DNA from 2 places in the Marinococcus sp. LNHM4E3-1 genome. Region 1 is predicted to be linked to the other one. Evidence: riboswitches for the same ligand, from Rfam matches in the RefSeq annotation. Region 1 holds a riboswitch; the other holds the start of a gene.

Region 1 (4,213 bases):
TAATAAATCAGCGTTTGGCATGAATTCCGCCGCTGTTCTTGCCTTTAAAAGGGCATTCGTTTCAGCAGAAGAGATCTCTGCTCGTGGCATTTTGCTTTGGAAATTTTTCATCTCTTGCGCAAGTAGGGACGTAAAGTCCTTTGGCGAATAATCACCTCCATGTTCTACATACAGCACGTGCGGGGACAAACATCCTTGCTGATCAAACCAAGAGGCATCAGTGGCCGCTCGCTTAGCGCTTACCAAGGCCAACGAATTGCTTACACCTTCTTTGGTTACCACGCCTAAACTTATCTTAGGGCCGTGGGGCAGAAAAGAAGTGTGAGCAGGAACTCTGCTTGAAATATTATTCATGGTATGTTCATTGCCGTAGGCAACAACTATTTGAGATTGATGAAAAAGGCTATCTTCTACAGTAGTATCTCCTCCTTTCCACCAAACGATAGCTAAGGTTTCTGCTAATTCGGGGGAAACTTCTTGGATAGACTGAGCAAATAAACTGGGAAAAAGGGGTTCTGCGGAAGAGACTTTTCCAATCGCTGCTGACTTCACTAACATTCCAGCAATCAGGCTCCATACAGGCACACCGGGAACATTGCCGGAAAAAATATAAGTCAATAGGTCTGCGCCGTAAGCTCGAGTCAAGCCTCCGCTTTTTCGTGGACGGAATTCATCTAGCACTAAAGGATTCGAAAAATCTTCTTCTAGAAATCGTTGAAGATTTTCTTTTCGAAACCGACGTAAATATCCAGACAAGAATAAACGAATCATGTCCTGATCGTATCCGGTGATGACCGGAAGCGCCTCCTCGGCCATTTGACGAAACTTGTACGCTGGATCTAGCCAATTCTGTACTACTTGATCAAGAATATTAACGATTTCATCCACTCGATGGTGACTACTAAATGCTTGCTGTTGCTTTTTAAGGGAGGAACCAAGATCGTTAATTTGAGATGCTTGGAGCACAGGAACGTCAACGTGAATGGTTTTGCCGTGATTTTCGAACGTCCATCGGGTATGAGCCAGCTTATCATTTATATGGGCGGGTAAGAAGCCGGCCTTGTATAGTACTTTCATGAGTAAAAATCTCCTTGATAAGCTGTTAAGAATTCTTCGATAGCTAAGGAACAGCCTTTAGCTTCTGCTCCTTCGACTCTTCCCAAAAAATAAAAGCTATGATCATTTTCGCCTTTTATCCCTTTATCTTCTGTCATGATGGGCATGACAGAGTTAATGTTGGCAAGGTCATAATGAACAATGATGCCTTGCTCCCCTTCCTGTTTCTCCATCCTCGTTTCTGGATCCACAATAATGGTTTTAAGCCAAGGCGGGGTCTTTTTCCATCCTTTTTCACCTTCGGCATCGAACAATGGGTCGTAGATCTGTGAACTCAACTCGGTCATTCCGTACATGTTCCCGCAAACGTCTTGAGGAAGGGCAAACAGGTGGCTGAGCTTCTGTTTAATATCGGACGCCTCCATGACGTTCGACAAGTTTTTCGCTCCTCCTGTGTCCATGATTCGACTGCCCGTTGGAAGATGAAAAGAAAGATTGCTTGCTATACAATGCTTTAAAAAGGAAAGAAAGGAAGTGGTAGCCCCGAGAACAAAAATGGGTTCTTTTTTTGTTTCTGCTTCTTGAAGCAAGCAAATGAGTCTTTCGTGATTGAATTGTCCCTTATATACCACATGCTCACTGTGTGGACTTCCAAAAGCATCTTTAATAATTTGAAGATAATGGGCAAGTGAGGAGTTCGGCAACTCTTCTTCTGGAGGAAACAATACCACCATTTTCATTTGAGGCTTATCCGGCATCATGGTTTTTTTAAAGTATCTCTTCGAAGATAAATCATAAATATCGAGATCTTTGTGCGCGTTTTTCCCACGCTTATGAGGGTTTGTGGTTCCACTCGTCATAAAAATTCTTTCTATTTCCCTTTCGGTGGAACATGTTAACATTGCTTCCTTAAACGCCTGGATCGGTACAGGGGGAATATCTTTAAAATATTCGACAGCTTTGGGATGAAACCGGCGTTTGCGGCAAAATGTTCGATAGGCTTGATTATTTTGATATTGAAACGAAAACAGTTCTTTTGCAGCCATAGTGAATGCTTCACTAGAAAAGCTTTCTTGGCTGATAAAGTGTTCTATGTTCTGTTTGACCTCGATATAGGTTAAAGCCACGATAAATACCTCCTTTTGTTGCACACCCCTAATGCTTGAAACCATAAAAAAAACCACTCTCGAATCCATGAGAGTGGTCGTCGAAAAGCATACACGTATGCCTTTGAACAACTCCACTTCCCTCCGCTGCTTGTACGCAGATCAGGTTCCAAGGGTTTAAACATTCATTTTTCTCAGCCGTCTAGCGGCTCCCCTAGTGGAACAATATGTTATTAAACTTTCATTTATCTTAACACGCGAACAAACTTTGTCAATTTTCCTGTAGCCATTATAGGGTTACTCCGAAATGCCGGTGCTCCACCGATAGTTTCCATCACAATACCCCCTTATGAAGGCAAAGAACCCCAAGGGGATCTTAAAATTATGTGACAAGCCTTGCAACCAAAACATTAAAGAATTGTTTTCTATGATTGCCCAATGATCAAATGTAAGTGAAGGTCTACCAATGTCATAAGGTCATGATAGAAAAGCTGTCGGTATACTAGCGAGGCAGCAAATGAATATTAGCTTGATGATACTAGCTGTGACGGGTCCTAATGGAGGAAGTATACGGATCAACAAGAAACCTTGGCTGCAAAAAAATATGTAGATACACCTCTAAGAATTAGCACTTCGGGGCGATGAAAGAAGAAATACGTTCATTGATCTAGAAAACCAATTGCAGTTCAGTGGATAACCCATTATTTAGCTTCCGTTTCATTCAGTATTTGCACTAGACTTGGCAGAGGGATGGCCCTCATCAAATGATACCCTTGGCTATTAGTCGGGGCATCGCTTTCAACGACTTCGATATAAACAAGATTTTCTGCGCGAAGAAAGTAGAAAATATCGTTTAATTTTTGCTCTTCCTTAGCGCTTAGATATATCAAGGCTTCCTGGCCTTGGACCAATGATAAAGAAATGTTGTCGTTCGCATGTTTATCTAGTTTGTTTAATGCTTTTTGAATTTTTAGCTTCATTGTTTCCTCCCTAACTGTTGGCTCTGTGGAAGCCAAATTAAGCTGAACTGAAACAATCGCATGGGAAAGGGATCGGAGGTAACCTCCCCATGCGGCTGACAAAACTTTATGCCTCATCATTTGTATGTTCAATTTCCAGGTGACGGTTTAACCGGTCCGACAGCTCCTCAACCTGTTCATGGTCCGGCATGTAGTAATACGTGTCGTCCTTTTCGCCGTCTTCCCCCTCGATTTCATGCTGCTTCACCTCGTCGAAGGCGGGCTGGTAGTTCGATTGGACCGTCCAGACGTCCTTCAGTTGGAAATTGGTGCGCACATGGTCTTCCACAACGGTGAGAATGCTTTTTATTTTCGGTACCGAAGAGATGTCGGTGCCTTTCTCCATCATTCCAAGAAGAAGGTTGCGCTGCCGTTCCTGGCGCCCCAGATCTCCGCGGGGATCGTCGTTGCGCATGCGCGCATACTTCAGGGCTTCGTCGCCGTTTAATTCCTGGGAGCCTTCGGCGAAATGGGTGCCTTTATACGTGAAGGCGAACGAGTTATCGACCCGGACACCATCCATGGTGTTCACCATGTCTTCAAAACCGGCCATGTCCGCCTGGAAAAAGTAGTCGACAGGCACGTCCAATAACTGCTCGACGGTGCGGATCGTTTCATCCTTCCCGCCAAATGCATAGGCGTGGTTAATTTTATCCTTTTCCCCCTCTCCGGCAATGGTCGTGTAGGTGTCCCGGGGGATGCTTACCATCTGGGTGGATTCCGTATCCGGATTGACCGTTAACAGCACGAGCGCGTCTGTGCGTTGGTTAGGGTCATCCGGACCCCCGGATTCGTCCACGCCCATCAATAAGACGGAAAACGGATCTCCCTCGTCCAAATGAATCGTGTCGAGCCGGTTGTCAGATTCCGCCCGGTCGACGTCTTCCTGGATGGCCGTAAAAGTGGTGGCAACCAGGTTCCACCCGTAGCTGCCGGCGACAACCAGCATGACACCAAGGCTGGTACCGATGATTAATACGATTTTTTTCCATTTCATGTCTCGAGCCGCCCCCTTGCATTTAAGATTTCTTT
Region 2 (4,213 bases), on a different contig from region 1:
ATTGAGTTCGAAAATGTCCAGCTTGCCCAAACCGTCGGAATTATAGCCCTAATCATTATTTTGTTTGAAGGGGGTACCCAGACAAGGTGGCGCGATATCAGACCGGTGGTGGGGCCTTCCGTAACGCTCGCCACGTTTGGCGTTCTGTTTACGGCTGCCCTGATGGGGCTGGTGGCAAAGCAGCTGCTTGATCTGACCTGGCTCGAGGCGATGCTTCTCGGAGCTACAGTCGGTTCGACAGACGCCGCTGCCGTCTTTGCCGCTTTGAAGGGACGGAGCATTGATAAAAAAATGGGGTCCACCCTCGAAGCGGAATCGGGGAGTAACGACCCAATGGCGGTGTTTTTAACGCTCTTCTTTATTGAATTAATATTGGCAGATTCGCCAAACGTCTGGCTGCTATCCGGTGCATTTTTCTGGCAGATGGGCGCCGGTCTTGCGATGGGCGGGTTGTTCGGATGGGCAGCCTCATGGACCATTAACCGTATTAACCTGGATTCTAGTGGACTCTATCCTCTGTTTGCGATCGCTTTCGCGCTGTTAACCTACAGTGTGACCTCAAGCATGAGCGCAAGCGGGTTTTTGGCAGTATATGTAGCAGCGCTTTTAATAGGTAACTCCGATTTGATTTACCGCCAGCCGATTTACCGGTTCAACGAGGGCATGGCGTGGATGTCCCAAATAAGCATGTTTATCATCCTGGGATTGCTTGCTTTCCCGAGAGACATTTTGACCTGGTCAAACATCACCATGGGACTCATATTATCAGCGGTTTTAATGTTTTTGGCCCGTCCGCTGGCTACGTTTTTGTCGACTTCCTTTTTCGGCTATAAACCAAAGCAGAATATATTTTTATCCTGGGCAGGTCTGCGCGGGGCGGTGCCGATTATTTTGGCTACATACCCGATTGTTGCTGGTGTGGAGTCGGGCAGCCAGATTTTTAATGTCGTCTTCTTTATTGTGCTGACGTCTGCACTGATCCAGGGGGCGACCATCGCTCCATTAGCGAAATGGCTTCACCTATCCGGTCCGCTCCGCGAAGCGCCAACTCATTCCCTGGAGCTCGTATCACTCGGAAAAGCGAACGCAGAAATTATGGAATTTCAAACGAATGAAGCGACGCCGATTGTCGGGCAGACGCTCCAAAGCATTGAATTTCCCGCATCTGCGCTGATCAGCGCGATTGTCCGGGACGATGAACTGGTCACTCCGGTTGGTGAGACAATAATCCAGGCCGGTGATTATTTGTATATTCTTGTATCACGTAAAGAAAAACGTATTTTAAAGCAGATGCTGCGGCACGATTACTGAGAAAAAGCGGCCAGCGTTAAGAGGCATTAAATTTGAGGAAAGAAGGAAGGGCTCCGCATGGGTGTGCTGATCAATGTATTGATCCCAATCATTTTAATATTTACGATTGGCTATTTGCTGCAGAAAAGACAGGCAGTGGATATTCGGCCGGTGTCGGCTGTCGCTCTTTATGTATTGACGCCTGCGCTTGTTTTCCGGACATTCTATGAAAGAGAGCTGAACAGCGATATGCTGTCGATGGCTCTGTTTTCCCTGGTATTTTTAGCGGTTATGACCGGGCTGATCAAATTAGTGTCCTACGTGCGTAAATGGCCGAAAGCTAACGAAACCGGCATGATGCTCTCTACCGTGTTTATGAATGCGGGCAATTACGGTGCTCCGTTAATTGCTTTTGCGTTTGGTGATACAGCCTTTGCCTACTCTATCGTTTTTATGGTCATTCAGACGATGCTGATGAATACTGTAGGCGTCTATATCGCAAACAGTGCCAATATGGATGCGGCTGACGCGTTCCGGACGGTACTGCGGATGCCGGTATTTTATGCACTGCTCGCCGGTATTGTCTTCCAGCTGACCGGGATACCGGTCGGAGCGACCTATTATGAAGCCCTCGATATGCTCGCGAGCGCTGCAATACCGGTGGTTATGATTATCCTGGGGATGCAGCTTGCACGCATATCCGTCAAAAGCATGGATTGGAAGCTTGTTAGTGCAGGTACGTTTTTACGGCTTGTATTCGCGCCGGCTCTCGCTTACGTAATTGCCCTGCTGCTGCAGACCAGCGACACGTTAACGACCGTGCTGGTTGTTTCAACAGCGATGCCGAGTGCAGCAACCATGGCAATGATTTCTGTACAATTTGATTCCAACCCCCAGCTTGTTTCGAGTATTACACTGGTGACGACTATTTTAAGCGTTCCTTCCCTGTGGGTGGTGCTGTCGATTTTCCAGGCATAAAATTCCGCATCGAATTGACGGAAGAAGAGTACCGCGTTATGATATAAATAATACCAACCACTAGGGGTGCCTGTTGGCTGAGACAGCGTAAAGCTGATCCCTTTGAACCTGATCTGGATTATACCAGCGGAGGGAAGTGGGGAAGAGATGCCAATACGACTATCTCCCCCGCTTTCTAAATGAAAGCGGGGTTTTTTGTGGAAAATATTATATTTGCTGGGGGTGCCTGCTGAGGCTGAGACCGGAGAAACATCCGGAACCCTTTGAACCTGATCTGGAGAGCCAGCGGAGGGAAGCAGCCATGTTGAACCTTTTAACGGGCAGCCTCCTTCCTTCTGGAAGGAGGTTTTTTATGAATGACAAACCGAAGCCGAGCATACACGCGGTATCGCCGCCGGATATAACGGTGGCAGCGTGGTGGGGGAAAACGAGGGAGCTCACAGGAATCGTCGATTATGTGCATATACGGGCACCTGAATGGACAAAGCGTGAAAAGGAAAGGGCCGTCGAGCTGGCATTAAAAGAAGGAACTGCCCCCGCGCAGCTGATCATAAATGATGAACCGGAGCTTGCTGCTGCATACGGGCTGGCCGGTACCCACCTGCCGGAGCGTCGTACAATCTATCCGGCATCTGTAAGCTGGGGGCAGTCGATACACTCTGTAGAGGCAGCGAAAAGAAGTGAACAGGAGGGAGCATCATGGCTGTATTTTGGTCATGTATTTGCCTCAGGCAGTAAACCTGGGAGCCCCCCGCGCGGAGTTCGGGCGTTGAAAGCTGTGGCGGAAAGCGTCCGCCTCCCCGTGATTGCCATCGGAGGAATTGATGCTGACAAGGCAGTAGAAGGTATAAACTGCGGAGCGTCCGGGGTGGCAGCCATTGCATATTTTTATGATGCGGCAGAACCCGGAAAAGCAGCCGAAGAGCTCAGAATCCGGTTAAGGAGTGATGACAATGAAGGCTGATACAGAAGTTCTTATTGTGGGCGCAGGGGTACAGGGATGCTCGCTTGCATATCAGTTAAGCAAACGGGGGCGTCGTGTGATGGTCATCGAAAAAGAAACCATCGCTTCCGGAGCATCAAAAGCGGCTGCCGGTATGCTCGGAGCCCAGTCCGAATGGGAAGGGTCTGGCCTTTTTCAGGAATTCGCCCTGGAAAGCCGGGAGCTGTTTAAAGAACTGGTCCCTGAAGTGGAAGCGCTTAGCGGAATGGACGTTTCCTACGTGAACAACGGAATGCTGAAGCCTGTATGGGAGACAGCGGAAGAAGAAAGTTATCAACGCACCACGCGCGACTACGGCGCGGAGTGGCTTTCGCCATATGAAGCACTGCGCAGGGAACCGGCGCTTTCCGAAAATATCCGGGGCGCCTGGTCCATTCCAAAAGACGGCCAGCTTCGTGCCTATGAATGGACAATGGCTCTTGCCAAAGCAGCAAAGGCCTGCGGGACAATTGTACGGGAAAATACTTCAGTTGATCGTCTTTTGGAAGCTGATGGCCGCGTTTACGGTGCGAAAACAAGTGAAGGAGTTGTTGAAGCGGAAGAAGTTGTTTTTACCGGGGGAAGCGCCGGGGCGGAGCTGTTGGATGAGAAGGAGTTTACCCTCTATCCGGTGAAAGGGGAGTGTTTGTCCGTACGCATGCCCCGGGAGAATTTGAGACACACCCTCCACACTCCGCAGGTGTATATTGTTCCGAAAAAGGACGGGGAAATCTTTATAGGCGCTTCAGAAAAACCCGGCGACTCGAGTACAGGGGTCACTGTAGCTTCGATACAGGAGCTGATGAAAGCAGCTGTGCATTTAGTGCCGGGGCTGAAGCATGCGAATATTGACAGGCTTTGGAGCGGTGTCCGGCCGCAGACAGGGGACGGGCTGCCATATATGGGACAGACCGAACGGGGTTTGTGGGTAATGACCGGCCATTACAGAAACGGTATTTTGCT

Evidence for each region. Region 1 has a riboswitch for thiamine pyrophosphate ahead of ACTRXI_RS13290 (LuxE/PaaK family acyltransferase). Riboswitches for the same ligand answer to the same signal wherever they lie in the genome.
Region 2: linked by a shared signal. The riboswitch ahead of ACTRXI_RS05495 (thiamine phosphate synthase) and the one ahead of ACTRXI_RS13290 (LuxE/PaaK family acyltransferase) in region 1 are both predicted to bind thiamine pyrophosphate.

What each region holds. Positions count from the first base shown of each region.
Region 1 covers NZ_JBQLID010000013.1:56,444-60,656, reverse strand. Annotated here, with positions in the region: gene ACTRXI_RS13295 (acyl-CoA reductase) at 1-1,077, opposite strand, end outside; gene ACTRXI_RS13290 (LuxE/PaaK family acyltransferase) at 1,074-2,183, opposite strand; TPP riboswitch at 2,285-2,388, opposite strand; gene ACTRXI_RS13285 (hypothetical protein) at 2,864-3,142, opposite strand; gene ACTRXI_RS13280 (LCP family glycopolymer transferase) at 3,249-4,178, opposite strand; gene ACTRXI_RS13275 (glycosyltransferase family 2 protein) at 4,201-4,213, opposite strand, start outside.
Region 2 covers NZ_JBQLID010000004.1:67,166-71,378, reverse strand. Annotated here, with positions in the region: gene ACTRXI_RS05505 (potassium/proton antiporter) at 1-1,311, shown strand, start outside; gene ACTRXI_RS05500 (AEC family transporter) at 1,369-2,268, shown strand; TPP riboswitch at 2,321-2,420, shown strand; TPP riboswitch at 2,477-2,579, shown strand; gene ACTRXI_RS05495 (thiamine phosphate synthase) at 2,621-3,232, shown strand; gene thiO (glycine oxidase ThiO) at 3,222-4,213, shown strand, end outside.